Regions from separate parts of the Klebsiella quasipneumoniae subsp. quasipneumoniae genome, predicted to be linked through region 2. Evidence: predicted binding sites of a transcription regulator. Region 2 holds the regulator's gene; the other holds the start of a gene.
The links. Region 2 encodes ArgR, which controls arginine synthesis, uptake and breakdown. Its sites were predicted from a motif close to ANTGAATAAAAATACANT; they were not measured.

Region 1: the regulator ArgR is predicted to act here: its motif matches at 4,639-4,656, upstream of argC (N-acetyl-gamma-glutamyl-phosphate reductase).

The regions. Positions count from the first base shown of each region.
Region 1 is NZ_CP084876.1:5,184,560-5,199,851, reverse strand. It holds gene zinT (metal-binding protein ZinT) at 1-482, shown strand, start outside; gene ppc (phosphoenolpyruvate carboxylase) at 530-3,181, opposite strand; gene argE (acetylornithine deacetylase) at 3,440-4,591, opposite strand; gene argC (N-acetyl-gamma-glutamyl-phosphate reductase) at 4,705-5,709, shown strand; gene argB (acetylglutamate kinase) at 5,716-6,492, shown strand; gene argH (argininosuccinate lyase) at 6,593-7,966, shown strand; gene oxyR (DNA-binding transcriptional regulator OxyR) at 8,227-9,144, shown strand; gene sthA (Si-specific NAD(P)(+) transhydrogenase) at 9,127-10,527, opposite strand; gene fabR (HTH-type transcriptional repressor FabR) at 10,724-11,359, shown strand; gene LGM20_RS24825 (YijD family membrane protein) at 11,375-11,734, shown strand; gene trmA (tRNA (uridine(54)-C5)-methyltransferase TrmA) at 11,785-12,885, opposite strand; cobalamin riboswitch at 13,000-13,186, shown strand; gene btuB (TonB-dependent vitamin B12 receptor BtuB) at 13,252-15,090, shown strand; gene murI (glutamate racemase) at 15,035-15,292, shown strand, end outside.
Region 2 is NZ_CP084876.1:492,142-507,433, forward strand. It holds gene mreC (rod shape-determining protein MreC) at 1-261, shown strand, start outside; gene mreD (rod shape-determining protein MreD) at 261-749, shown strand; gene LGM20_RS02395 (Maf family protein) at 757-1,338, shown strand; gene rng (ribonuclease G) at 1,341-2,810, shown strand; gene yhdP (AsmA2 domain-containing protein YhdP) at 2,848-6,645, shown strand; gene tldD (metalloprotease TldD) at 6,733-8,178, shown strand; gene aaeR (HTH-type transcriptional activator AaeR) at 8,214-9,143, opposite strand; gene aaeX (p-hydroxybenzoic acid efflux pump operon protein AaeX) at 9,275-9,478, shown strand; gene aaeA (p-hydroxybenzoic acid efflux pump subunit AaeA) at 9,486-10,418, shown strand; gene aaeB (p-hydroxybenzoic acid efflux pump subunit AaeB) at 10,424-12,391, shown strand; gene LGM20_RS02435 (barstar family protein) at 12,471-12,746, shown strand; gene yhcN-B (DUF1471 family stress response protein YhcN-B) at 12,797-13,063, opposite strand; gene yhcN (peroxide/acid stress response protein YhcN) at 13,163-13,426, opposite strand; gene argR (transcriptional regulator ArgR) at 13,801-14,271, opposite strand; gene mdh (malate dehydrogenase) at 14,686-15,292, shown strand, end outside.

The DNA.
Region 1 (15,292 bases), 650 kb from region 2:
ACTGGGAGGGCGTCTGGCAGTCGGTGAACCCGTATCTGCTCAACGGCGATCTCGATCCGGTGCTGGAGCAGAAGGCGAAAAAGCCCGGCGGCAAGAGCGTGGAGGAGTATCGCGCCTATTATAAGAAGGGCTACGCCACCGATGTGGAACAGATTGGCATTGAAGATGACGTGATTGAGTTCCACATTGGCGAGACCGTCAACAGCTGCAAATACCGCTATTCAGGCTACAAAATCCTGCATTACGCCTCCGGTAAGAAGGGCGTACGTTATCTGTTCGAGTGCCAGCAGGGCGATGCCAGCGCGCCAAAATATGTCCAGTTCAGCGACCACATCATTGGCCCGCGTAAATCGCAGCATTTCCATATTTTCATGGGCAATGAATCACAGGAAGCGTTGCTGAAAGAGATGGATAACTGGCCGACCTATTATCCGTATGCGCTGCATAAAGAGCAGATCGTTGATGAGATGCTGCACCACTAGAACGGGTGAAAAATCCCCCGGCCGGGCGGCCGGGGGAAAGACAGCGATTAGCCGGTGTTACGCATACCGGCGGCGACGCCGGCGATGGTGACCATCAGCGCTTGTTCAACGCGCGGATCCGGGTCTTTGCCCTCTTCTTCAGCCTGGCGCGAACGGTGCAGCAGTTCCGCCTGCAGGACGTTCAGCGGGTCGGTATAGATATTACGCAGCTGGATAGACTCGGCGATCCACGGCAGGTCAGCCATCAGATGGGAGTCGTTGGCGATGGCCAGCACGACGTTGATATCGGCAGCCAGCAGCTTGCGCAGCTCGGTACCCAGCGCCCACAGCTCTGGTTTCACCAGGCGCTGATCGTAGTACTCCGCCAGCCACAGGTCAGCCTTCGAGTAAACCATCTCCAGCATGCCGAGACGGGTGGAGAAGAACGGCCAGTCGCGACACATCGCTTCCAGTTCACTCTGTTTTCCGCCTTCAACCACCTTCTGCAGCGCAGCGCCAGCGCCCAGCCAGGCTGGAAGCATCAGGCGGTTCTGGGTCCAGGCGAAGATCCACGGAATGGCGCGTAGCGACTCGACGCCGCCGGTCGGACGACGTTTTGCCGGACGCGAACCCAGCGGCAGTTTGCCCAGCTCCTGCTCCGGAGTGGCGGAGCGGAAGTAAGGCACGAAATCTTTGTTTTCACGCACGTAGCCGCGATACATCTTGCACGACACGTCGGACAGCTCGGCCATGATGTCGCGCCACTGCGGTTTTGGTTCCGGCGGCGGCAGCAGGTTGGCTTCGAGGATCGCGCTGGTATAGAGCGACAGGCTGCTGATGGTGACTTCCGGCAGGCCGTACTTAAAGCGGATCATCTCCCCCTGCTCGGTAACGCGCAGGCCGCCCTTCAGGCTTCCCGGCGGCTGTGAGAGGAGCGCGGCGTGGGCCGGCGCGCCGCCGCGGCCAATGGAGCCGCCGCGACCGTGGAACAGCGTCAGTTCGATCCCGGCTTTCTCACAGGTTTTGATCAACGCGTCCTGCGCCTGGTACTGCGCCCAGGAGGCGGCCATCACGCCCGCGTCTTTCGCGGAATCAGAGTAGCCGATCATGACCATCTGTTTGCCCTGGATAAAGCCGCGGTACCAGTCGATATTCAGCAGCTGGGTCATGACGTCGTTGGCGTTGTTCAGGTCATCCAGCGTTTCGAACAGCGGGGCCACCGGCAGGGCAAAGCCAATCCCGGCCTCCTTCAGCAGCAGATGAACCGCCAGCACGTCGGACGGCGTTTTGGCCATCGAGATCACGTAGGCGGCGATCGATCCGCGCGGCGCCTCGGCGATCACTCTACAGGTGTCGAGAACTTCGCGGGTCTCTTCGCTTGGCTCCCACTGGCGCGGCAGCAGCGGACGTTTGGAATTCAGTTCGCGGATCAGGAAAGCCTGTTTGTCGGCTTCTGACCAGCTTTCGTAATCGCCGATCCCGAGGTAACGGGTCATTTCGCCCAGCGCTTCGGTGTGGCGGGTGCTTTCCTGACGGATATCAATACGCACCAGCGGTACGCCGAAAGACTTCACGCGGCGCAGGGTGTCGAGCAGCTCGCCGTTGGCGATAATGCCCATGCCGCAGGCCTGCAGCGATTTATAACAGGCGTATAGCGGCTCCCACAGCTGCTCGTTCTGAGTGATCAGTCCCGCCGGTTTCGGCAGCTTCTGACCTTTCAGACGCGCTTCCAGCCAGGCCTGGGTTTCCATCAGCTGAGTGCGCAGTTTCTTCATCAGGTAACGGTACGGTTCCTGAGCGCCCTCGGCGCCGGCCAGGGCGCGCAATTCGTCAGTACACTCCACCATCGACAGCTCGGAGATCAGCACCTGCACATCTTTGAGGAACAGATCGGTCGCTTTCCAGCGGCTGAGCAGCAGCACGTGGCGGGTGATATCGGCGGTCACGTTCGGGTTGCCGTCGCGGTCGCCGCCCATCCACGAAGTGAAACGCACCGGGACAAAGTCCACCGGCAGCTGATAGCCGAGGTTGGCTTCCAGCTGTTCGTTCAGCTCGCGCAGGTAGTTAGGCACCCCTTCCCACAGGCTATTTTCCACCACCGCGAAGCCCCATTTGGCTTCATCGACCGGGGAAGGGCGGTGCTTACGAATTTCATCGGTATGCCAGGACTGGGCGATCAGCTGGCGCAGGCGGCGCATCAGCTGGTGGTGCTCGTAGTCCGCGATATCTTTGTTATCCAGCTGCTTGAGGCAGTTGTTCACTTCCACCATTTTATGGATCAGCGTCCGGCGGGTGATCTCGGTCGGGTGGGCGGTTAACACCAGCTCCAGGGACAGAGATTCCACCGCTTTTTTGATGGTGTCTTCGTTGAGATTGGGTTGGTCTTTGAGCTTTCTCAGGGTGCGCGCAATGACTTCCGGATTGCTGGCCGCTTCGCCATTCGGCGAAATGCTGTGGTACTGCTCAGCGGTGTTGGCCAGATTCAGGAACTGGCTGAAGGCACGGGCCACCGGCAGCAGTTCGTCGTTAGACAAATTCTGCAGCGTGGTCAGCAGCTCCTGGCGGTTAGCTTCGTTGCCGGCGCGTGAAGATTTGGACAACTTACGGATAGTTTCGACACGATCAAGAATATTTTCTCCCAATGCATCCTTGATGGTATCGCCCAGCACCTTGCCGAGCATACTGACATTACTACGCAATGCGGAATATTGTTCGTTCATGTTACCCCAGACACCCCATCTCATTTTATTTTGTTATATCCGCTGCGCTGGAACGTGAGCAACGGATAAGCAACCCGTCTTTTATAAAGCCACGTAAATACCCCCACGTCAATTACTGCGAAATCGCTTCAGCAAACGAGTAAATACCCGTAATTTGCGAAATTTAACTCAGGGGGCGCTGGATAAGCATCGCTTATGGAAATGTGACGATCGTCACCGTTCCGCCCCGGGAGAGCGGGGCGGAAAAAGAGGGCGATTTTAGTGCCAGCAGAAGTGGTGAACCACCTGGCTAATCAGCTCCCGCGTCGGCTTGATAAAGCGCGTCTCCAGAAACTCGTCAGGCTGATGGGCCTGATTGATCGAGCCCGGGCCGAGAACCAGCGTTGGGCACAGCGTCTGGATAAACGGCGCTTCGGTACAGTAGTTCACCACGTCGGTCTGGGCGCCAAGCAGTTTCTCAACCACCTGCACCAGCTTATGGTCCGGCGGGCACTCGTAGCCGGGGATCGGCGGATGCAGCTCCGAGACCGTCAGGCGGCCCGGCCAGCGTTCGCTGACCGGGGCCAGCGCCTCGTCCAGCAGACCATTGAGGTCGTTGAGGGTCATCCCCGGCAACGGGCGGATGTCCATATGCAGTTCACAGCAGGCGCAGATACGGTTTGAGGCATCGCCGCCATGGATGGCGCCGAGGTTGAGGGTCGGGTAAGGGACCGTGAACGCCTCGAAGTGGTAGCGCTCTTTTAGCAAATCGCGCAGCTGCATAATCCGACCGATGGCGTCGTGCATCAGCTCGATCGCGTTGACCCCGCGCGCCGGATCGCTGGAGTGGCCGGACTGGCCCTGAATACGGATCGCGTTGGACATATGTCCTTTATGGGCGCGGATCGGCTGCAGGGAGGTGGGCTCGCCGATGATGGCGCAGTCGGGGCGCAGCCGGGTGGTTTCGGCAAAATAGCGCGCGCCGGCCATGCTGGTCTCTTCGTCGGCGGTGGCCAGAATATACAGCGGTTTTTTCAGCGTGGTGACGTCGACATCGCGCAGGGCGTCGAGAATAAAGGCGAAGAAGCCTTTCATATCGGCCGTGCCGAGGCCGTAGAGCTTGTTATCGTGTTCGGTAAGGGTGAACGGATCGCGCGTCCAGCGGCCGTCATCGAACGGCACGGTATCGGTATGCCCGGCGAGCAGCAGGCCGCCGGCGCCGTGTCCGGTGCTGGCCAGCAGGTTGAATTTATGGCGCGTATCCGGCACCGGCTGTACCTCGACATTAAAGCCGAGATCGCGGAACCAGCCGGCCAGCAAATTGATTAAAGACTCATTGCTCTGATCGAGAGCCTCTTCGGTCGCGCTGATGGACGGTGTGGCGATCAACGCGCGGTAAATCTCGATAAAGGGCGGTAAATTGTTTTTCATTGTTGACACACCTTGGGTCGTGATAGTATCAATATTCATGCATTTATTGTGAATAAAAATACAATATCGTTGAGCGTAAGAAAACCCATCGAATGTAAGGAGATGCGCTTCCAATGTTAAATACGCTGATTGTGGGTGCCAGTGGTTATGCCGGCGCAGAGCTGGTGACCTATATCAATCGTCATCCGCATATGAACATAACCGCTTTGGCGGTCTCCGCGCAAAGCAATGATGCGGGAAAATTAATTTCCGACCTGCATCCGCAGCTCAAAGGCATTGTCGATATGCCGCTGCAGCCGATGTCCGATATCAGCGAATTCAGCGCTGGCGTGGACGTGGTGTTTCTCGCCACCGCGCACGAAGTGAGTCACGATCTGGCGCCGCAGTTCCTTGCCGCCGGCTGCGTGGTGTTCGATCTCTCCGGTGCCTTCCGCGTTAACGATGGGGCGTTCTACGAAAAATATTATGGTTTCACTCATCAGCATCCCGACCTGCTCAAACAGGCGGTGTATGGTCTGGCGGAGTGGAGCGCGGATGCGCTTAAAGAAGCGCAGTTAATCGCGGTGCCTGGCTGCTACCCGACGGCGGCGCAGCTGTCGCTGAAGCCGCTGATTGATGCCAGTCTGCTGGATCTCAACCAGTGGCCAGTGATCAACGCCACCAGCGGGGTGAGCGGCGCGGGACGCAAAGCCGCGATCGGCAACAGCTTCTGTGAAGTCAGCCTGCAGCCATACGGCATCTTTAACCATCGTCATCAGCCGGAGATTGCCAGCCACCTCGGAGCGAAGGTGATTTTTACCCCGCATCTGGGTAATTTTAAGCGCGGCATTCTGGAAACCATTACCTGCCGCCTGAAGCCGGGCGTTGGCCATGCGCAGATCGCGGCGGTTTACCAGCAGGCTTACGCCGATAAACCGCTGGTACGTTTATATGATAAAGGCGTGCCCGCATTGAAAAGCGTCGAAGGTCTGCCATTCTGTGATATCGGTTTTGCCGTGCAGGACGACCATCTCATCGTCGTCGCGGCAGAAGATAACCTGCTGAAAGGCGCCGCAGCGCAGGCGGTGCAGTGCGCGAATATTCGTTTCGGCTTCGCTGAGACGCAGTCTCTTATTTAAGGTGTGATGATGAACCCATTAATTATCAAACTCGGCGGCGTATTACTCGATAGCGAAGAAGCGCTGGAGCGTCTGTTTACCGCGCTGGTCAATTACCGTGAAGCGCACCAGCGTCCGCTGATTATCGTCCATGGCGGCGGCTGCGTGGTGGATGAGCTGATGAAGCAGCTCAACCTGCCGGTGCAGAAGAAAAATGGTCTGCGGGTGACGCCGGCTGAGCAAATCGACATCATCACCGGCGCGCTGGCGGGAACCGCCAACAAGACGCTGCTGGCGTGGGCGAAAAAGCACGGTCTGGCCTCTGTCGGCCTGTTCCTCGGCGATGGCGATAGCGTGAAGGTGACACAGCTGGATGCTGAGCTGGGCCATGTCGGGCTGGCGCAGCCGGGCTCTCCGACGCTGATCAACACCCTGCTGGCGGGCGGTTACCTGCCGGTGGTGAGCTCTATCGGCGTGACCGACGAGGGCCAGCTGATGAACGTCAATGCTGACCAGGCGGCGACGGCGCTGGCGGCTACTCTGGGGGCGGATCTGATCCTGCTGTCTGACGTCAGCGGTATCCTCGACGGTAAAGGGCAGCGTATTGCCGAGATGACCGCCGAGAAAGCGGAGCAGCTGATCGAGCAGGGGATTATCACTGACGGCATGATTGTCAAAGTGAATGCGGCCCTCGACGCGGCGCGTGCTCTGGGCCGTCCGGTGGATATCGCCTCCTGGCGTCACGCCGAGCAGCTGCCGGCGTTGTTTAACGGCACGCCTATCGGCACACGTATTCTGGCTTAAGATTTCATGCCCGGCGGCGCGTTGTCTGCCGGGCTTACAAGACCGTAGGCCGGGGAGGCACAACGCCACCGGCGGAACTAACGAATAAAGGAAGCATGTTATGGCACTTTGGGGCGGGCGTTTTACACAGGCAGCAGATCAACGGTTCAAACAGTTCAACGACTCGTTGCGCTTCGACTATCGTCTGGCGGAGCAGGATATCGTTGGCTCTGTCGCCTGGTCGAAAGCGCTGGTAACGGTCGGCGTTCTGAGTGCCGATGAACAACAGCAGCTGGAAGAAGCGCTGAACGTGCTACTGGAAGAGGTGCGCGCCAATCCGCAGCAAATCCTCGCCAGCGATGCTGAAGATATTCACAGCTGGGTGGAAGGCAAACTGATCGACAAAGTGGGTCAGTTGGGCAAGAAACTGCATACCGGCCGCAGCCGTAACGACCAGGTCGCTACCGATCTTAAACTGTGGTGCAAAGATACCGTTGTCGAACTGCTGTCGGCGAACCGCCAGCTGCAGAGCGCGCTGGTGGAGACGGCCCAGCAGAACCAGGACGCGGTGATGCCGGGGTACACCCACCTGCAGCGCGCCCAACCGGTGACGTTCGCGCACTGGTGTCTGGCCTATGTCGAAATGCTGGCGCGCGATGAAAGCCGCCTGCAGGACGCGCTGAAGCGCCTCGACGTTAGCCCGCTGGGCTGCGGCGCGCTGGCGGGAACGGCGTATGAAATCGACCGCGAGCAGCTGGCCGGCTGGCTGGGCTTTGCCTCCGCCACCCGCAACAGCCTCGACAGCGTGTCCGACCGCGACCATGTTCTGGAGCTGCTTTCCGATGCCTCTATCGGCATGGTCCATCTGTCGCGCTTTGCGGAAGATCTGATTTTCTTTAACTCCGGCGAAGCGAATTTCGTCGAGCTTTCCGACCGCGTAACCTCAGGCTCCTCGCTGATGCCGCAGAAGAAAAACCCGGATGCCCTGGAGCTTATCCGTGGCAAATGCGGCCGCGTGCAGGGCGCGCTGACCGGCATGATGATGACCCTGAAAGGGCTGCCGCTGGCCTACAACAAAGATATGCAGGAAGATAAAGAGGGACTTTTCGACGCTCTGGATACCTGGCTCGACTGCCTGCATATGGCGACCCTGGTGCTGGATGGTATCCAGGTGAAACGTCCGCGCTGTGCGGAAGCGGCGCAGCAGGGCTATGCTAACGCCACTGAGCTGGCGGATTATCTGGTGGCGAAAGGCGTACCGTTCCGCGAGGCGCACCATATTGTCGGTGAAGCGGTGGTGGAAGCCATTGCGCAAGGGAAACCGCTGGAAGCGCTGGCCCTGGCCGACCTGCAGAAATTCAGCCCGGTGATTGCGGACGATGTTTATCCGATTCTGTCGCTGCAGTCCTGCCTTGATAAACGCGCGGCAAAAGGCGGCGTCTCGCCGCAGCAGGTGGCGCAGGCTATCGACGAGGCGAAGGCCCGTCTGAGCTAATCCACAGATATCTGCCTTCCCTGACCCGGCCGAGTCCAGCGACGCCGGGTTTTTTATGCAAAAAAAAAAGCGGACGCAAGGTCCGCAAAAGTTCACGTTGGCTTTAGTTGTTCGGGTAGAGAAACAGTGTGACGGGTCAGTGGTTTTCACAGGTTCACCGTCTTTATGGGCGTATTATTGAACAGAAAACTTGATAGGGATAATCGTTCGTTGCTATGCTATCTATCGCCATGGACTATCGTGGCGATGGAGGATGAATAATGAATATTCGCGATCTTGAATACCTGGTAGCGCTCGCCGAACACCGCCACTTCCGGCGGGCGGCTGACTCATGCCATGTGAGCCAACCGACGCTCAGCGGACAGATCCGCAAGCTGGAGGATGAGCTTGGCGTCATGCTGCTGGAGCGCACCAGCCGTAAGGTTCTGTTTACCCAGGCGGGGCTGTTGCTGGTGGATCAGGCGCGTACCGTGTTACGCGAAGTAAAAGTGCTCAAGGAGATGGCAAGCCAACAAGGGGAAACCATGTCCGGGCCGCTGCATATCGGCTTGATCCCGACAATTGGCCCGTACCTGCTACCGCACATCATTCCGATGCTGCATCAGACCTTCCCGAAGCTGGAAATGTATCTGCACGAAGCGCAGACCCATCAGCTGCTGGCTCAGCTCGACAGCGGTAAGCTCGACTGCGCCATCCTGGCGCTGGTCAAAGAGAGCGAGGCCTTTATCGAGGTGCCGCTGTTCGATGAGCCGATGATGCTGGCTATCTATGAAGATCATCCGTGGGCAAACCGCGACCGGGTGCCGATGTCGGATCTGGCCGGTGAAAAGCTGCTGATGCTGGAGGATGGCCACTGCCTGCGCGATCAGGCGATGGGCTTCTGCTTTGAAGCGGGGGCGGATGAGGATACCCACTTCCGCGCGACCAGCCTGGAAACGCTGCGCAATATGGTGGCGGCAGGCAGCGGTATTACCCTGCTGCCTGCGCTGGCAGTGCCGCAAGAAAGAAAACGCGATGGCGTGGTCTACCTGCCGTGCATTAAGCCAGAGCCAAGACGCACCATCGGTCTGGTTTACCGTCCGGGCTCACCGCTGCGCAGCCGCTATGAACATCTGGCGGAGGCCATCCGCGGCACGATGGATGGCCATTTCGACAAGGCGTTAAAACAGGCGGTTTAAGCCGTTCAGCGCGGCAACCCGGTACGCTTCCGCCATGGTCGGGTAGTTAAAGGTGGTGTTGACGAAGTACTCAATGGTGTTACCACCACCTTTCTGCTCCATGATCGCCTGGCCGATGTGAATGATTTCGGCTGCGCGTTCGCCAAAGCAGTGAATGCCGAGGATCTCCTTGGTTTCCCGGTGGAACAGGATCTTCAGGGTTCCCACGCTCATGCCAACGATTTGCGCCCGCGCCAGGTGTTTAAACTGAGCGCGACCCACCTCATACGGCACTTTCATCGCCGTCAGCTGCTGCTCGGTTTTCCCGACGGAGCTGATTTCCGGAATGGTGTAGATCCCGGTCGGGATATCTTCAATCAGATGCGCTGAGGCTTCGCCTTTCACCAGCGCCTGGGCGGCAATGCGTCCTTGATCGTACGCCGCGGAGGCGAGGCTCGGATAGCCGATGACATCCCCAACCGCATAGATGTGCGGAAGGGCGGTCTGGTACATGCTGTTGACCTTCAGCTGGCCGCGACTGTCGGTCTGCAGTCCGATGTTTTCCAGCGCCAGAGTGTCGGTATTGCCGGTGCGGCCGTTGGCGTACAGCAGGCAGTCCGCTTTGAGCTTTTTCCCGGATTTCAGATGCATGATGACGCCGTCATCAACGCCTTCAATCTTTTCGTACTCCTCGTTGTGGCGAATGACCACGCCGCTGTTCCAGAAGTGATAGGAGAGCGAATCTGACATCTCCTGATCGAGGAAGGCCAGCAGACGATCGCGGGTGTTGATCAGATCGACCTTCACCTCCATGCCGCGGAAGATCGACGCATATTCACAACCGATTACCCCGGCGCCGTAAATGATCACATGGCGCGGCTCATGCTGCAGGCTGAGAATCGAATCGCTGTCATAGATGCGCGGGTGGTGGAAATCGACATCCGCCGGATGATAGGGGCGAGATCCGCAGGCGATAACGAATTTCTCCGCGGTCACCGTCTCGACCGTGCCGTCATGGCACTCCAGCGCCAGAGTATGCTCATCAACGAAGTGGGCATTGCCCTGCAGAATTTCACAGTGGTTGCGCTCATAGAATCCCTGGCGCATATGAGTCTGCTGGTTGATGACGCTGTCGGCATGGTTAAGGATGTCGGCGAAAGAAGAGCGAAGAAGGCGGGAGTGGTCGCTGTAGAGGGGGTTTTGGTTAAACTCGATAATACGGCTGACGGCATGGCGGAGGGCTTTCGACGGGATGGTGCCCCAGTGGGTGCAACCGCCGCCGACATTATGGTAGCGCTCGATGACGGCAACGCGTGCTCCCTGTTTCACCAGTCCCATGGCGGCGCCTTCGCCGCCAGGACCGGAACCAATCACTATTGCATCATAATCCCAAGAGTGTGACATGGCATTACTCACCTGTTTTATACATAAAATAAACACGATGATAACATTCGCTGCGCTTTAACCCAATTATCGTTGTGCTTTTTTGCGGCATAAAAGCAGAAACGGCTCGTAAACAATCATTCACAATCCAGGGCAAACCGATTAGTTTTAATCTCTGGTATAGTGCCAGCAGGGCTATTGGAAGGATTCATACATCGTGATGGGCGTAAGAGCACAACAAAAAGAAAAAACCCGCCGTTCGCTGGTGGAAGCGGCATTCAGCCAACTTAGCGCTGAGCGGAGTTTCGCCAGCCTGAGCTTGCGTGAAGTGGCGCGGGAAGCAGGGATCGCGCCGACGTCCTTTTATCGTCATTTTCGCGATGTCGATGAGTTAGGCCTGACGATGGTCGATGAGAGCGGACTGATGCTGCGCCAGCTGATGCGCCAGGCGCGCCAGCGGATTGCCAAAGGCGGCAGCGTGATCCGCACCTCGGTCTCGACCTTTATGGAGTTTATCGGTAACAACCCGAACGCTTTCCGCCTGCTGCTGCGCGAGCGCTCGGGAACGTCTGCGGCGTTTCGCGCCGCCGTCGCACGCGAAATCCAGCATTTTATTGCGGAACTCGCCGACTATTTAGAACTCGAAAACCATATGCCGCGCGCCTTTACCGAAGCGCAGGCTGAAGCTATGGTCACCATCGTTTTTAGCGCTGGCGCGGAAGCGCTGGATGTCGGCCCTGAACAGCGCCGACAGCTGGAAGAACGGTTGGTACTGCAGCTCAGAATGATCTCTAAAGGCGCGTATTACTGGTATCGCCGTGAACAAGAAAAAATGTCACATCATTCCGAATAACGTGAAGGACGAGCAATGAAACACTCAGTTCAAGATAAAGGTACGCTGCTGCTGGCGCTGATTGCCGGGTTATCTATTAATGGCGCCTTTGCGGCGCTGTTCAGTTCGATAGTTCCGTTTTCCGTCTTCCCCATCTTATCCCTGCTGCTGACGGTCTACTGTCTGCATCAGCGCTATCAGAATCGCAGTATGCCCGTCGGGCTACCGGGCCTGGCCGCCGCCTTTTTTATTCTCGGGGTGCTGTTGTACAGCACCGTCGTGCGTGCGGAGTACCCGGATATCGGCTCTAACTTCTTCCCGGCCGTTCTGTCCGTCGCGATGGTCTTCTGGATTGGCTACAAGATGCGTAACCGCAAAAATACCGCCGCCGAATAAGCCGCCAGTGATAAAAAACCGGCAATATGACGTTGCCGGTTTTTTTTGGCCTATTTCCGGGTCAGCAGAACGCCGCACTCCATGTGATGGGTATACGGGAACTGGTCGAACAGCGCCAGCCGGGTAATGTTGTGCGTCTGGCTTAGCGTTTCCAGATTACGGCACAGCGTTTCCGGGTTGCACGAAATGTACAGTATGCGCGGATAGGCCTGCACCATTTTCTCCGTTTCACTGTCCAGCCCGCTACGCGGCGGATCGACGAAAATAGTCTCGCACTGATAGCTTTGCAGATCGATACCCTGCAGCCGGTTGAACTCACGCACGCCGTTCATCGCCTGAGTAAACTCTTCAGCCGCCATGCGGATAATCTGCACGTTGTCGATATGGTTGGCGGCGATGTTGTACTGCGCCGCCGCCACCGACGGTTTGGCGATTTCGGTGGCCAGTACGCGATCGAAATTACGCGCCAGCGCCAGCGAGAAGTTACCGTTGCCGCAGTACAATTCCAGCAGGTCGCCGGTCGCCCCTTTGGTGACATCCAGCGCCCACTCCAGCATCTGAATGTTCATGGCCGCGTTCGGTTGGGTAAAGCTGTTTTCCACCTGACGGTAGATCATCTCCCGACCGCCAACCGGCAGGCGTTCATCTATATAATCCTGATCGAGCTCGATTTTAGTTTTAGTCGCCCGACCAATCAGATGCACATTGAGCCCCTGGGCTCGCAGGGCGTCACGCAGCGCCTCCGCTTGCTCACGCCAGGCATCATCGAGCTTTTTATGATACAGCAGCGAGACGACCGCCTGGTTGCTGAGGGTGGTCAGATAGTCAATCTGAAACAGCTTATGGCGCAGCACGGGATTGTTGCGCACGCCCTCCAGCATGGCGGTCATCAGCTGATTGATGAGCGCGCTGGCGGCCGGGAAGCTGTCAACGCGAATCCGCGACCGGGTCTGCTGATCGAAAATAATATGGTACAGGTCGTCGCCATCGTGCCACAGACGGAACTCGGCGCGCATACGGTAGTGGCTGACCGGCGAACGAAACACTTCCGGAACCGGCGCGGCAAAAGGCGCCATCATGGTTTGCAAACGGACGACTTTTTCTGCCAGCTGCGCTTCGTATTGTTCGGTAGGAAGGTGTTCGGGGGTCATGATGTATCCTGAATAAAATAAGTACGCGGGGATTGTAGGGAAAGCGCCGGGGATGTCCAGCCTCGAATGCCGCGGGAAATATAATTAGCAGTCTGGACATCTATATGTTTCTGATTGTAGCATTCGCCTACCGGTCCTGTGAGTTAAAAGGGAACCCAGTGGAAATCTGGGGCTGACGCGCAGCGGTAAGGAAGGTGAGAAATGAGCGCACTCGGTGCAGACACTGCGGTTAGCCGTGGGAAGTCATTATTTCTTGAAACAGCCTCCAAGCCCGAAGACCTGCCGGAATACGTCGCACTGGGTTTTATCGTCGCGAGCAACTGATAAAACCTGCGGCATCCTTTTTCTGTTTCGGATGCTTTTACAATGATTAAAAAAGCTTCGCTGATGACGGCCTTATCCGTCACGGCATTTTCCGGCTGGGCGCAGGACAGCAATTCAGACACGTTGGTGGTGACAGCAAACCGTTTTCAACAGCCGGTCAATACCGTGCTGGCGCCGACCGATATAGTGACGCGCGATGACATCGACCGCTGGCAGTCCAAAGATTTAAACGATGTCATGCGTCGTCTTCCCGGGGTCGATATTGCCCGCAACGGCGGCATGGGGCAGAGCGCTTCGCTGTATGTTCGGGGGACGGAGGCTCGCCACGTGCTGGTGCTGATCGACGGCGTGCCGATGGCGCGTCCGGGGATCTCCAACGGCGTGGATATCAGTCAGATCCCTATCTCTCTGGTCCAGCGGGTGGAATACATTCGCGGCCCGCGCTCCGCGGTGTACGGCTCCGGGGCGATCGGCGGGGTGGTGAACATCATCACCATGACCGATGCTGAGCGTTCGCAGATCAACGCCGGCGCGGGAACGAACGGCTATCAGTCCTACGATGGCGCCTTTAACAAGCGGTTTGGCGATACGCTGGTTACCGCTGCCGGCGCCTATCAGACCACCAAAGGGTTTAACGTCCAGCCGAACTCCTCTTATAGCGGCGACAGCGATCGCGACGGCTACCGCAATAAAATGCTATGGGGCGGGGTACAGCATCAGTTCGATGACAACTTCTCGGGGTTCTTCCGCGGCTATGGTTATTCCGCCAATGCTGACTATGACCAGGGTAACTGGGGCTACGCAGGTGGAAACGATGAAGATCAGTCCTATACCCAATCCTGGGACACCGGTCTGCACTACCATTCCGGAATTTACTCCTCCCAGCTGATTGCGAACTATCAGCGTATTAAAGATTACAACTACAGCAGCGACGCTGGCCGCTATGCCGCGGGCACCACCCTGGATGATATGGAACAACGCTATATCCAATGGGGAAATAATGTTGTGGTGGGCCATGGCGCAGTGAGCGGTGGCGTAGACTGGAAACAGGAGAAGCTGAAATCCAGCGGAACGACCAGTACCGACGTGTATAAGCGCGATACCACCGGTCTTTATCTGACGGGCCAGCAGCAGATTGACAGCGTGACGCTGGAAGCTTCCGGCCGTGAGGATCATGACGAGCAGTTTGGCTGGCACGGTACCTGGCAGACGGCGGCAGGCTGGGAATTTATCGAGGGTTATCGGACAACGCTCTCGTACGGTACAGGATTCCTCGCCCCCTCCCTCGGACAGCAGTACGGCGCGGAACGTTTTGGCATCGCCTCTAACCCGAACCTGAAGCCAGAGGAGTCGAAGCAGTGGGAAGCGGGCCTCGAAGGGTTGACGGGGCCGGTCGACTGGCGTCTCTCCGCGTATCGCTATGAGATTCAAAACCTCATCGATTACGACAACAACGCCTATTACAACGTCAAGTCTGCGACGATCAAGGGGCTGGAGTGGACGGGGAATGTCACCACAGGGCCGGTGGAGCACCATCTGACGCTGCAGTATGTTGACCCTCGCGATGATGAAACTAACAAGATCCTCTATCGCCGGGCGAAGCAGCAGGTGAAATACGAGCTGAACGGCCAGGTCTACGATCTGGGGTGGGATGTGACGTATCACTACATCGGCAAGCGCTACGATTATGATTACGACAACTCGCGTACCGTCAATATGGGTGGGTTGAGCCTCTGGGATGTCGGTTTATCGTATCCCGTCACCTCACACCTGACAGTTCGTGGTAAAATAGCCAACCTGTTCGATAAAGATTACGAGACAGTTTATGGCTACCAATCTGCAGGACGGGAATACACCTTGTCTGGCAGCTACACCTTCTGATCCACGTCCCACCGTGCTGGTGTTTGATTCCGGCGTCGGTGGGTTGTCGGTTTATAATGAGATTCGGCAGCTGCTGCCGAATCTGCATTACATCTATGCTTTCGATAACGTTGCCTTCCCCTATGGCGAGAAGAGCGAGGCGTTTATCGTTGAGCGCGTTGTGGAAATCGTCACCGCTGTCCAGCAGCGTTATCCCCTGGCG
Region 2 (15,292 bases):
ACCCAGCGCGCCTACACGGTGATCCAGGCGCGTCCGACGGCCGGTCTGCAGCGTTTGCGCTATCTGCTGCTGCTGTGGGGCGCCGATCGCAATGGCGCTAACCCGATGACCCCGGAAGAGGTCCATCGGGTGGCTAACGAACGCCTGATGCAGATGATGCCGCAGGTGTTGCCTGCGCCGGATGCGATGGGGCCGCAGATGCCGGCGCCCGCCACCGGGCTGACGCCGTCTCAGCCGTCGCAGCCTGCAGGGGGGCAATAGTGGCAAGTTACCGTAGCCAGGGACGCTGGGTTATCTGGCTCTCGTTTCTTATCGCGCTATTGCTGCAAATTATGCCCTGGCCGGCGGACATCAGCGTTTTCCGGCCCAACTGGGTATTATTGATCCTGCTGTACTGGATCCTCGCGCTGCCGCACCGGGTGAATGTGGGAACGGGCTTCGTGATGGGGGCTATTCTTGATCTCATCAGCGGTTCGACGCTGGGCGTTCGCGCGCTGTCCTTAAGCATCGTCGCCTATCTGGTGGCGCTGAAGTATCAGCTGTTCCGTAACCTGGCGCTGTGGCAACAGGCGCTGGTGGTCATGCTGTTATCCCTCGCCGTGGATATCATTGTTTTCTGGGCAGAGTTTTTAGTGATCAACGTCTCTTTCCGTCCGGAAGTATTCTGGAGTAGTGTAGTAAACGGTATCCTCTGGCCATGGCTCTTCCTGCTGATGCGTAAAGTGCGTCAGCAATTTGCAGTGCAATAAGGTTGATATGACAACTCTGTATCTTGCTTCTGGTTCCCCGCGTCGGCAGGAACTGCTGACTCAGCTTGGTCTCGCGTTTGAGCGTCTGGTTCCTGGTATCGAGGAGCAGCGCCAGCCGCAGGAGAGCGCGCAGCACTATGTCGTGCGCCTGGCGCGCGAAAAGGCGCAGGCCGGAGTGGCGCTGGCATCGCGGGATTTGCCGGTTTTGGGAGCGGATACGATTGTTATTTTGAACGGCGAAGTGCTGGAAAAACCGCGCGACGCCGAACACGCTGCAGCGATGCTGCGCCTGCTTTCCGGCCAAACCCATCAGGTCATGACCGCGGTGGCGCTGGCGGATAAGCAGCAGACGCTGGATTGCTTGGTGGTCACGGAAGTGACCTTCCGGCCGCTCAGCGAGCAGGATATCGCCGATTATGTGGCCAGCGGCGAGCCTTTAGATAAAGCAGGTGCATACGGTATTCAAGGGTTGGGTGGCTGTTTCGTCAGGAAGATTAATGGCAGCTATCACGCCGTAGTCGGCTTACCGCTGGTGGAAACGTATGAGTTGCTCAGTAACTTTAACTCACTGCGTAAAGAAAAGGGATAAAGATGACGGCTGAATTATTAGTGAACGTAACGCCATCCGAAACGCGCGTTGCGTATATTGATGGCGGTATTCTGCAGGAAATCCATATTGAGCGTGAAGCGCGACGCGGAATAGTAGGCAATATCTACAAAGGTCGTGTTAGCCGAGTGCTGCCGGGAATGCAGGCGGCTTTTGTAGATATTGGTCTGGATAAGGCGGCGTTCCTCCACGCCTCCGATATCATGCCGCATACCGAGTGCGTTGCCGGTGAAGAGCAAAAGCAGTTTACCGTGCGCGATATTTCGGAGCTGGTGCGCCAGGGCCAGGACCTGATGGTCCAGGTGGTTAAAGATCCGCTCGGTACCAAAGGCGCGCGTCTGACCACCGATATTACCCTGCCTTCCCGCTATCTGGTCTTTATGCCGGGCGCCTCCCACGTGGGGGTCTCTCAGCGCATTGAAAGCGAAGCCGAGCGCGAGCGGCTGAAAAAGGTCGTGGCAGAGTACTGCGACGAGCAGGGCGGATTTATCATTCGCACCGCCGCGGAAGGCGTTCACGAGCAAGAGATGGCCGCCGATGCCGCCTATCTTAAGCGCGTATGGACCAAGGTGATGGAGCGCAAAAAGCGCAACCAGACCCGCTATCAGCTGTACGGCGAGCTGGCCCTGGCTCAGCGCGTGCTGCGTGATTTTGCCGACGCGCATCTCGACCGGATTCGCGTCGACTCGCGGCTGACCTACGAGGCGCTACTCGAATTTACCGCCGAATATATCCCGGAAATGACCAGCAAGCTGGAACACTACAGCGGCCGTCAGCCGATATTCGATCTCTTTGACGTTGAGAACGAAATTCAGCGCGCGCTGGAGCGTAAAGTCGAGCTCAAGTCCGGGGGGTATCTGATCATCGACCAGACCGAGGCGATGACCACCATCGATATCAACACCGGGGCGTTTGTTGGGCATCGCAATCTTGACGATACTATCTTCAATACCAATATCGAAGCCACCCAGGCGATAGCCCGCCAGCTGCGTTTGCGTAATCTCGGCGGCATTATCATCATTGATTTCATCGACATGAACAATGAAGACCATCGCCGGCGGGTGTTGCACTCCCTGGAGCAGGCCCTCAGTAAAGACCGGGTGAAGACCAGCATCAACGGTTTCTCCCAGTTGGGTCTGGTGGAGATGACCCGTAAACGCACCCGCGAAAGCGTGGAGCATGTGCTGTGCAACGAATGCCCGACCTGCCACGGACGCGGAACGGTAAAGTCCGTGGAAACGGTATGCTATGAGATTATGCGTGAGATCGTTCGCGTGCATCATGCTTATGATTCCGATCGCTTCCTGGTCTATGCTTCCCCTGCGGTGGCGGAAACCCTGAAAGGGGAAGAGTCGCATGCGCTGGCGGAAGTGGAGATCTTTGTCGGCAAGCAGGTGAAGGTACAAATTGAGCCGCTCTATAATCAAGAGCAGTTCGATGTGGTTATGATGTAAGACACTGCGTCATTGTGCGGCTGACAAGGAGAGAGGCGTGAGGCGACTGCCCGGGATTTTATTGCTCACCGTGGCAACACTGATTGTTATCGTCGCGCTGCTGGTGAGTGGCTTGCGTCTCGTGTTGCCACAGCTCGATGCCTGGCGTCCGCAGCTGCTGGAGAAGATCTCCTCTCTCACCGGCACGCCGGTGGATGCCTCGCAGATCGCCGCCAGCTGGCAAACTTTTGGCCCAACATTAGATGTCCGCGATATTCATGTCGGGCTGAAAGATGGCGGGACAATGGCGGTCAAGCGCGTGACCCTGGCGCTGGACGTCTGGCAGAGTCTGTTGCATATGCGCTGGCAGTTCCGTGATCTCACCTTCTGGCAGCTGCAGATCCATACCAATACCCCTATTCAGACCAATGACGGCGGTGAAAGCCTGAAAACCGACCGCGTCAGCGATCTCTTTTTACGTCAGTTCGACCACTTTACTCTGCGCGACAGCCATCTGAGCTTCCTGACTATTTCCGGTCAGCGGGCGGAGCTGGCGGTCCCGCAGCTGACCTGGCTGAACGGCAGGAACCGTCACCGCGCCGAGGGGCAGCTCAGCCTTTCCAGTCTCACCGGCCAGCATGGCGTCATGCAGGTGCGGATGGATCTCCGCGATGAGGATGGCCTGCTGAACAAAGGCCGGGTCTGGCTGCAGGCTGACGATATTGACGTCAAGCCCTGGCTGGGCCGCTGGATGCAGGACAATATTGCCCTGAAAAGCGCCCGCTTCAGCCTCGAAGGCTGGATGACCATTGAAAAAGGCGATGTGGCCAGCGGCGACGTATGGCTGAAAAAAGGGGGCGCCAGCTGGCAGGGGGATAGCAAGGTTCATCACCTGTCAGTGGATAACCTGACGGCGCATCTCTCCCATGACAAGCAGAGCTGGGGCTTCTACATTCCCGATACGCGGATCGCGATCGACGATAAACCCTGGCCAAGCGGCGCGCTGGCGATGGCGTGGATCCCTGCGCAGGATGTCGGTGGCGACGGTCATCAGCGTAGCGATGAATTACGTATTCGCGCCAGCAACTTAGCCCTCAGCGGTCTGAGCGGACTGCAGCCGTTTGCCGATAAGCTGGCGCCTTCATTGGGCGAACTCTGGCGCACCACGCAGCCCAGCGGCAAAATCAACCTGCTGGCTCTCGATATTCCCCTGCAGGCGACGGAGAAAACGCGCTTTCAGGCGCAGTGGAGCGATCTGGCGTGGAAGCAGTGGAAGCTCCTGCCGGGAGCGGAACACTTTTCCGGCAGCCTGAATGGCAGCGTTGAGCATGGGGAACTGCGCGCGCGCATGACGAAGGCGCTGATGCCGTATACCGGTGTTTTCCGGGCCCCGCTGGAGATCGCCGCTGGCGAAGCCACCCTCAGCTGGGTAAAAAATGACAAAGGGTTTATGCTTGATGGCCGCGATATTGACGTGCAGGCGACGGGGGTACGCGCCCGCGGCGGCTTCCGCTATCTGCAACCGCAGGGGGACGATCCCTGGCTGGGCATTCTGGCGGGGATCAGCACCAACGATGGCGGCCAGGCGTGGCGTTACTTCCCGGAAAACCTGATGGGCAAAGCGCTGGTGGACTATCTCAGCAGCGCGATAAAAGCCGGACAGGCACGCGATGCGACGCTGGTGTATGGCGGCAACCCACATCTGTTCCCGTATCCGCACAACGAAGGACAGTTCCAGGTTTACGTCCCGCTGAAGAATGCCACTTTCGCTTTTCAACCGGACTGGCCGGCGCTGACCGGGTTGAATATCGACCTTAATTTTATCAACAGCGGCCTGTGGATGCGGGCGGAGAAAGCGATGCTCGGCAACGTAACCGCCAGCAATCTCGATGCCGCGATCCCGGATTATGCACAGGAAAAACTGCTGATTGATGCCGATATCAAAGGCCCGGGGAAAGAGGTGGGACCTTATTTCAACACCACGCCGCTGAAAGAGACCCTGGGAGCGGCGCTGGATTCCCTGCAGCTGGATGGTGATGTAAGCGCTCGCTTACATCTGAACATTCCCCTCGATGGCGAAATGACCACCGCGAAAGGCGATGTGCATCTGCAGAATAACGATCTGTTTATCAAGCCGTTAGATACCACGCTGCAGAATCTGAGCGGTAATTTCAGCTTTGTGAATGGCGATCTTAATAGTCAAACGTTGAGCGCGACCTGGTTTAATCAGCCGCTGAACCTCAATTTTTCCACCCGCGAAGGCGAAAAAGCATTTCTGGTGGATGTCGGGATGAACGCCAGCTGGCAACCGTCGCGCACCGGGCTGCTGCCGAAAGCGGTTAATGAGGCGCTGAGCGGTAGCGTTCCTTGGGAGGGTAAAGTCGCTATCGAACTGCCGTACCATGGCAATGCCAGCTATAAGGTTGATATCAATGGCGATCTGAAGAATGTGAGCAGTCACTTACCTTCACCGGTCAACAAGCCCGCTGGCGAACCCCTGCCGGTCAAAATTAATGTTGCCGGCGGTCTGAGCAGCTTCGACCTGACCGGTTCCGTTGGCGCGAAGAATCATATCAACAGCCGCTGGTTGCTGAACCGTAAGCTGACGCTGGACAGAGCGATCCTCACGACGGACAGCAAAGGCCCCTCTCCGCTGCCCGACCAGCCCGGCGTTGAGCTCAATCTGCCGCCGATGGATGGCGCGCAGTGGCTGGCGCTGTTCCAGAAGGGCGCGGCGAATGAAGTCAGCAGCAGCGTCCTCTTTCCACCGCGCATTGTGCTGCGTACGCCGTCGCTTGCGCTGGCCGGCCAGCAATGGAACAACGTGAGTCTGATGTCGCAGCCGGTCACCGGCGGTTCACAGGTTGAGGCGCAGGGGCGCGAGATCAACGCCACCCTGACGATGCGCGACAATGCCCCGTGGCTGGCAAATGTGCGTTATCTCTATTTCAACCCGGCCAGCGCCAGCGGCAAGGGCGGAACGGAGAACGTGGCCCCGCAGGCGGAGACGCGGCCGGATTTCCACGGTTGGCCCGATCTGCAGCTGCGCTGCGCGGAATGCTGGCTGTGGGGGCAAAAATATGGCCGTATCGACGGCGATGTGGCGATCAAGGGCGATACCTTAACGCTCTCCAATGGCCTGGTGGATACCGGGTTTGGCCGGCTGACGACCGACGGCGTGTGGGTTAACGCCCCTTCCGGGGTGCGCACCTCGCTGAAAGGCAGACTGCATGGCAATAAAACGGATGAATTTGCGGATTTCTTTGGCGTTTCCACACCGGTGAAGGATTCGCCGTTTGATATCGACTACGATCTGCACTGGCGCGCGCCGCCCTGGTCACCCGATGTCGCGTCGCTCAATGGGATCATTAAAAGCCACCTCGGCAAGGGTCAGTTTACCGACCTGAGTACCGGACACGCAGGCCAGCTGCTGCGTTTGCTGAGCGTCGATGCCCTGCTGCGCAAACTGCGCTTCGACTTCAGCGATACCTTTAGCGAAGGATTTTACTTCGACTCGATTAACAGTACGGCCTGGATTAAGGATGGTGTACTGCATACCGATGATACGCTGGTGGATGGCCTGGAGGCGGACATTGCCATGAAAGGGTCGGTCGATCTGGTGCGTCGTCATCTGGACCTGCAGGCGGTGGTGGCGCCGGAGATATCCGCGACCGTCGGCGTGGCGGCGGCCTTCGCCGTCAACCCGATTGTCGGCGCGGCGGTGTTTGCCGCCAGCAAGGTGCTGGGGCCGCTGTGGAACAAAGTCTCGATACTGCGCTATCGCATCACCGGCCCGATTGACCAGCCGCAGATCAATGAAGTGCTGCGCCAGGCGCGCAGCAACAAAAAGCAATGATTTGACGATTGCCGGGAATTGCCGCAATCTCAATAGAAGCCTTCTGTATTTCCGCCTGTCAGGCGGCAACAAACGAGTAGCATAACGATGAGTCTGAACCTGGTAAGTGAACAATTACTGTCGGCAAATGGCCTGAATCATCAGGACCTGTTTGCCATTCTTGGTCAACTGACCGAGCGCCGCCTCGATTACGGCGATCTCTATTTTCAGTCGAGCTATCACGAATCCTGGGTTCTGGAAGACAGCATCATTAAAGATGGGTCGTACAATATCGACCAGGGCGTAGGCGTGCGCGCCGTCAGCGGCGAAAAAACGGGCTTTGCCTACGCTGACCAGATCAGCAAGCTGGCGCTGGAGCAGAGCGCCCAGGCGGCGCGGACCATTGTGCGCGAGACGGGCAATGGCAAAGTACAGACCCTCGGCGCCGTAGAGCACAGCGCCCTCTATACCAGCATCGACCCGCTGCAGAGTATGAGCCGGGAAGAGAAGCTGGATATTCTCCGCCGGGTAGACAAAGTCGCCCGCGCGGCGGACCAGCGCGTGCAGGAGGTTTCGGCCAGCCTGAGCGGGGTCTATGAGCTGATTCTGGTGGCCGCCACCGACGGCACTCTGGCCGCCGACGTTCGTCCGCTGGTGCGCCTCTCGGTCAGCGTGCTGGTGGAAGAGGACGGCAAACGCGAGCGCGGCAGCAGCGGCGGCGGCGGGCGTTTTGGCTATGACTATTTCCTCGCCTCTCAGGAGGGCGAAGTACGGGCCGACGCCTGGGCGAAAGAAGCGGTGCGCATGGCGCTGGTTAACCTCTCGGCGGTCGCCGCCCCGGCGGGGATGCTGCCGGTGGTGCTCGGCGCCGGCTGGCCTGGCGTCCTGCTGCACGAAGCGGTCGGTCACGGCCTGGAAGGCGATTTCAACCGTCGCGGCACCTCGGTCTTTAGCGGCCATATGGGGGAATTAGTCGCCTCTGAGCTGTGCACCGTCGTGGACGATGGCACCATCGTCGACCGTCGTGGCTCGGTGGCCATCGATGACGAAGGCACGCCGGGTCAATACAATGTGCTGATCGAAAACGGCATCCTGAAAGGCTACATGCAGGATAAACTCAATGCGCGTCTGATGGGCGTCGCGCCGACCGGCAACGGCCGCCGTGAATCCTATGCCCATCTGCCGATGCCGCGTATGACCAACACCTATATGCTGGCGGGCCAGTCCACGCCGCAGGAGATTATCGAGTCGGTGGACTACGGTATCTTCGCGCCAAACTTCGGCGGCGGGCAGGTGGATATCACCTCCGGTAAGTTTGTCTTCTCCACCTCCGAGGCCTATCTGATCGAAAAAGGCAAGGTCACGAAGGCGGTGAAAGGCGCTACCCTGATCGGCTCCGGGATTGAGACTATGCAGCAGATTTCGATGGTGGGTAACGATCTGCGTCTGGATAACGGCGTCGGCGTCTGTGGCAAAGAGGGCCAGAGCGTGCCGGTGGGCGTTGGCCAGCCGACCCTGAAGGTCGATAACCTCACCGTCGGCGGCACTGCCTGATCCTGAGCGGGTTCCCGGCGTCGCCGGGAACCGCTTCAGCGGGCGATCCCTCTGCCGTGCATCCCCTGATAGATCTTCGCCACGTCGACAAAATACTCCGTCAGATAATTGATACAGACCTGCACTTTCAGCGGCAGTTTATCCTTTTCGGTGTACAGGGCGTAGACCGGACGCGGATCGGACTGGTAGCTCGGCAGCAGGATCTCAAGCTCACCGCGATTGATCTCTTCGATCGCCCACATCAACGGCACATAGGCGATACCCACCCCGGCGGTCAGCCAGCGCACCAGCGTCATGGGATCATTGGTCACAAAGCGCCCCTGCGGGGTCAGGCGGGTTGAGATCCCTTCCGGCGCGATAATGACAAACTCATTGTCCGGCCGCACGCTATATTCCAGCCAGGCATGCCCGGCAAGATCGGCCGGTTTCTCAGGATTGCCAGCCTGCGCCAGATAGCTTTTCGCGGCGCATAACACCATCGGCATTGAGCCCAGACGGCGGGAAAAAAGACTGGAATCCTGCAGGGCGCCCACGCGGATCACCACGTCAAGACCGTCGGCGATCAGGTCCGGCGCAGGTATGCCGGTGACCAGATTGACGGAGAGCCCGGGGTATTCTTTCAGCATTTTCGCCGTTATGCGCGCCAGAACATTCTGTGCCATAGTTGAAGAGCAGCCGATACGCAGCGTTCCGATAGGGGTGTTGTTAAATGCGTATAATTGCTCATGGACATCCTGTGCTTCAAACAGCATCCTACGGCAGCCCTGATAGTAAATTTTACCCGCTTCCGTTAAGCCAAGGCTGCGGGTGCTGCGGTTGAGCAGCTTCACCTGCAGTTCATCTTCCAGTTTGGCGACGGTCTGACTGATCGAGGAAACGCTCATCTGAAGCTGGCGGGCCGCTGCGGTGAAGGAACCTAATTCGACCACTTTGGCGAAAACGGACATGCGCTTTAATCGTTCCATTATTCACTCTGGCTTAAAAGTGATTTAGATCACACATTGTAGATAATGCGGCAATCGTTACGTTAATATATTGTTAGCTACATAATAAACGCATCTGCTCACTACCTGTACGCTTCTTATTCAAGGTCATCATGAGTCTGTTTCCTGTCATCGTGATTTTCGGCTTATCGTTTCCGCCGATCTTCTTCGAGTTGCTTTTGTCGCTGGCCATCTTCTGGCTGGTGCACCGATTGCTGGTTCCGACCGGCATTTACGATTTTGTCTGGCACCCTGCACTGTTTAATACGGCGCTATATTGCTGCCTTTTTTATTTGATATCGCGCTTGTTCGTTTGAGGTTGATGTGAAAACACTAACAAGAAATATCCTCCGTACCGCTATTACCGTGATACTGGTCATTTTGGCCTTCGTGGCGATTTTCCGCGCCTGGGTTTACTACACCGCTTCGCCGTGGACGCGGGATGCGCGTTTTAGCGCCGACATTGTGGCCATTGCCCCCGACGTCTCCGGGCTAATTTCCCAGGTAAACGTCAAGGATAACCAACTGGTTAAGAAAGACCAGGTATTGTTTGTTATTGACCAACCCCGTTACCAAAAAGCGCTGGCGCAGGCGGAAGCCGATGTCGCCTACTACCAGACCTTAGCCCAGGAAAAACGTGTCGAAGCCGGTCGGCGTAATAAGCTTGGCGTCCAGGCGATGTCGCGGGAAGAGATTGACCAGGCGAACAACGTGCTGCAGACCGTTGAGCATCAGCTGGCGAAAGCGGTGGCCAGCCGCGACCTGGCCAGACTGGACCTGCAGCGCACAGAGATTCGCGCCCCCGCGGATGGCTGGGTGACCAACCTTAACGTCTATACCGGGGAATTTATCACCCGCGGCTCCACGGCGGTGGCGCTGGTGAAAGAGAATACATTTTACGTCATGGCCTATCTGGAAGAGACCAAACTGGAAGGCGTCCGCCCTGGATACCGGGCGGAAATTACCCCGCTTGGCAGCAGCAAAACCATTAAAGGCACGGTGGACAGTATCGCTGCGGGGGTAACCAACGCCAGCAGCAGCAGCGACTCGAAAGGGATGGCTTCGGTGGATTCCAACCTTGAATGGGTGCGTCTGGCGCAGCGTGTGCCGGTTCGTATTCGCCTTGACCACCAGCAGGGGAATCTGTGGCCATCGGGCACGACGGCGACGGTGGTGATCACCGGTAAAGAAGACCGTGATACCAGCCAGGCCAACTTCTTCCAGAAACTGGCTATGCGCCTGCGCGAATTCGGTTAATCGCTATGGGGACATATACTATTGCTCCCCAGCATCTCCGCTTTGCTATTAAGCTTGCATGCGCGGTGGTGTTGGCGCTGTTCGTCGGCTTCCATTTTCAGCTCGAAACGCCGCGCTGGGCGGTGCTGACCGCGGCGATTGTCGCCGCTGGCCCGGCCTTTGCCGCCGGGGGAGAGCCGTACTCCGGCGCGATCCGCTATCGCGGCATGTTGCGTATTGCCGGGACCTTTATTGGCTGTATTGCGGCGCTGGTCATCATCATCCTGATGATCCGCGCCCCTCTGCTGATGATGCTGGTCTGCTGCCTGTGGGCCGGGTTTTGTACCTGGGTTTCGTCGCTGGTCAAGGTCGAAAACTCCTATGCCTGGGGGCTGGCCGGATACACCGCGCTGATTATCATTATTACCATCCACACCGATCCGATGCTGGCGCCGCAGTTTGCCGTTGAGCGCTGCAGCGAAATCGTCATCGGGATTGTCAGCGCCATCGTCGCCGATCTGCTGTTCTCCCCGCGTTCGATTAAAAAAGAGATCGACCTTGAACTGGATAACCTGCTGATTGCGCAGTATAAGCTGATGCAGTTATGCGTTGCGCACGGCGAAAAAGATGAAGTGGATCAGGCCTGGGGAGCGCTGGTGCGTCGCACCACGGCGCTGGAAGGAATGCGCAGTAACCTGATTATGGAGTCCTCTCGCTGGGCTAAGGCGAATCAACGCCTGAAGGCGATCAATACCCTCTCGCTAACGCTTATCACCCAGGCTTGCGAAACCTACCTGATTCAGAACTCGCGCCCGGAAATGGTGACGGACGACTACCGCGAGCTGTTCGCTGAGCCGGTTGAGACGGTGCAGGATGTTCACCAGCAGCTGAAGCGTATGCGTCGCTTCCTGACCTGGAAAGGCGAGCATAATACGCCGGTCACCATCTACAGCTGGGTAGGCGCAGCCACCCGTTACCTGCTGCTTAAGCGTGGCGTGGTGGGCAACACCAAAATCAGCCGCATCGAAGACGGTGTATTGCGCGGCGAAACGGTGGTTAAAGTGGAGTCCGCCGAGCGTCACCACGCGATGGTGAACTTCTGGCGTACCTCTGTCTCCTGTATCCTTGGGACGTTGTTCTGGCTGTGGACGGGCTGGACCTCAGGCAGCGGCGCAATGGTGATGATTGCCGTGGTTACCGCGCTGGCGATGCGCTTGCCTAACCCGCGAATGGTGGCGATAGACTTTCTCTACGGTACTCTGGCGGCGTTACCGCTGGGTACCCTGTACTTTCTGGTGATCATGCCGGCGACGCAGCAGAGTATGCTGTTGCTTTGTATCAGCCTGGCGGCGATGGCGTTTTTTATCGGTATCGAAGTGCAGAAAAGGCGCCTCGGATCGCTGGGGGCGCTGGCGAGCACCATCAACATTCTGGTGCTGGATAACCCGATGCAGTTCCAGTTCAGTCAGTTCCTCGATAGCGCGCTGGGGCAGATCGTCGGTTGTTTCCTCGCCCTGATGGTTATTCTCATTGTCAGGGATAACTCCCGGGCAAGAACCGGTCGGGTGCTGCTGAACCAGTTTGTCTCCGCGGCGGTCTCTTCGCTGACCACCAACTCGGCGCGTCGCAAAGAGAATCATCTGCCCGCGCTCTATCAGCAGCTGTTTTTATTGCTCAACAAATTCCCTGGCGATGTCGCCCGTTTCCGTCTGGCGTTGACGTTAATCATTGCCCACCAGCGCCTGCGCGATGCGCCCGTGCCGGTGAATGAGGATCTGTCGGCGTTCCATCGCCAGCTGCGACGTACCGCGGATCATGTGATCTCCGCCGGGAGCGATGATAAGCGTCGGCGCTACTTTACCCGGCTGCTGGCGGAGCTTGATGTTTATCAGGAGAAGCTGCGGGTCTGGGAGGCTTCGCCGCAGGTGACCGAGCCGGTACGGCGACTGGTTGAGATGTTGCACAAGTACCAGCATGTGCTGACCAGCAGTTAACCCATAAACCGACGCCCAGGCGTCGGTTTTTTTATCGCTATACTTAACGGCGACAGGAAGAGAAGCGGGAGGGGCTGCCATGACCACCTATACGTTTGATTTTGACGAAATCGCCGAGCAACAGGATTTCTACCGGGAGTTTTCCCGCACCTTCGAGCTGGCACAGGATAAGGTCAACAACCTTGATTCGCTATGGGACGCGGTGACCGGTGGGCTGCTGCCGCTGCCGCTGGACATTGAGTTCATCCATTTAAATGACAAGCAGCGTCGGCGCTTTGGGGCGTTAATTTTATTATTTGATGAAGCAGAGGAAGAGCTGGAGGGGGAGTTACGTTTTAACGCCCGGCAGGCATAAAAAAGCCCCCGGCAGGCGGGGGCAAGTCGTCGAAATAAGACGACGAGGGTTTATTTGTACAGCTCAGCGGTGGCGTGCCAGCTATCGCCGGTACGTGCTTCAATAATACGGTAGCTGCTGGCGCCTTCTTTCTCGGCTTTAGCGGCCAGTTCCTGACGCATGTCCATTGGCGCACTACCTACCTGGGAAACCGAGATGGTGCCCATGGACTGCAGGTTCTGGGCTTGCTCAGCGTTCACTTGCTGAACGGCCGCGCTAGCGCCGAAAGAGAGAAGAGAAGCCAGGCCAAGGGATGCGATGATCATTGCGCGTTTCATAATCTTTACTCCAGTCTTTGTTTTGCCGCGGCGGGGCGATGAATGAGGCCGGGCCGCGGTAGAGAATTTTTGTCGGGTTAATCGTTGACGATCTAAAACTTATTTATACAGCTCAGCAGTGGCATGCCAGTGGTCGCCAGTGCGGGCTTCGATAATGCGGTAAGAAGAAGCCCCTTCTTCCTGCGCTTTTTTGTTCAGCATTTCATGCATATCCATCGGGGAAGAGGCTACCGCGCCGACGGAAACTGTACCGATGGCCTCGCGGCCCTGGGCTTGCTCGCTGTTGATAACATCAGCGGCGAAAGCGCCAAACGACATGACGGACAGGATGCTGAGAGCTGCTACAGTGGTTTTGATTTTCATGATGTTCACCTCGTCGAATCTTTTTGTTGAGGGTCTTTGTTTCGTGACCCTCATCACAAAAACAAGTATACACTAATCACCAAAAATATTAATACCATGCTAATTGTTTTGCGCGTTAATAGTTACAATAAATTGCGCTTTTTATAACCGATAAGAATTAAAAATGACGAGTCACAGACAGAGATAAGTTTTATTTCTAATAAAATCATAAATGTATACGATTTTGATCTTTCGTGCGTTTTAGGCGTTTCCCTTACGTAAAAGAACGTATAGACAGGCTAAATCACACGAAATGTTAAATTTTTGTTGAGTTGAAAGGGGGGGAGGGAGAGAAGAGGGGGAATCACCCTCTGACGGTTGCCAGAGGGGAATGCTCAGAGTTCCTGTTCGAACAGCACCAGGATAGCGTCGTGCAGATCTTTCACTGTGAAACCGCGCGCTGGCGTGGTGAAGATGGTGTCATCCCCGGCGATGCTGCCAAGAATACCTTCCGCCTTGCCCAGCGAGTCGAGAAGACGGGCGATCAGCTGCGCTGCCCCGGGGCTGGTGTGAATCACCACGACGGCATCGTTATAATCGATATCCAGCACCAGATTTTTCAGCGGGCTGGAGGTGGTCGGCACGCCAAGCTCGGCAGGCAGGCAATAGACCATTTCCATTTTGGCGTTACGGGTACGAACCGCGCCAAATTTGGTGAGCATGCGGGAAACCTTCGATTGGTTGATATTCTCGAAGCCTTCTTCCTGCAGCGCCTGGACGATCTCTCCCTGCGAGCTGAATTTCTCTTCTTTAAGCAGCGCTTTAAACGCTTTAACCAGTTCTTCTTGTTTTGCCGAACTTCGCATAAGTCACCCAGATTATGGTGGTAAAATCGACATCATTATGCATAACCGTGAATTTTTATGCAAATAATCCGCGAGGGGATAGGTAAATAATGTTATGAAGGGGGCATATTTTAGCAAAAAAACCGTATAAGGAACATGTTCTCATCACAACGCTTAAAGGCATGTAAAAGTAAATGAAATGTTATTGAGTTGGTGTTGTTTTGCGCAACTGGCTGGGTGTATTGTAACCAATAGTCGATCCGGTACTTCGCTTTGCTGGATGGTCAGTCAGGAAGCATAAAGTGCGCCGCTGTTCTATTGCTACGCACAATAATGCATTCTTCAGCCATAATCATTGTAATTGTTCATCTTGTGAATTAAGGTCCAGGCGACGGAATAACGAAAGACTAAATTAACCATAATAAGGAGTTTAGGATGAAAGTTGCAGTCCTTGGCGCTGCCGGTGGTATCGGCCAGGCGCTTGCCCTACTACTTAAGACCCAACTGCCTTCAGGTTCAGAGCTCTCGTTGTACGACATCGCTCCGGTTACGCCGGGCGTGGCGGTAGATCTAAGTCATATCCCCACAGATGTAAAAATTAAAGGATTTTCCGGTGAAGATGCTACCCCGGCGCTGGAAGGCGCTGATGTGGTGCTGATCTCCGCGGGCGTAGCGCGTAAGCCCGGCATGGATCGTTCCGACCTGTTTAATGTGAATGCGGGTATCGTTAAGAACCTCGTGCAGCAGATAGCCAAAACCTGCCCGCAGGCCTGCATCGGCATTATTACCAACCCGGTGAACACCACCGTGGCCATCGCCGCCGAAGTGCTGAAAAAAGCCGGCGTGTACGATAAAAACAAACTGTTCGGCGTGACTACGCTGGACATCATCCGCTCCAATACCTTTGTGGCGGAGCTGAAAGGTCAATCGGCAACCGAGGTGGAAGTCCCGGTTATTGGCGGTCACTCCGGGGTCACCATTCTGCCTTTACTGTCGCAGATCCCGGGCGTCAGCTTTAGCGATCAGGAAGTGGCCGATCTGA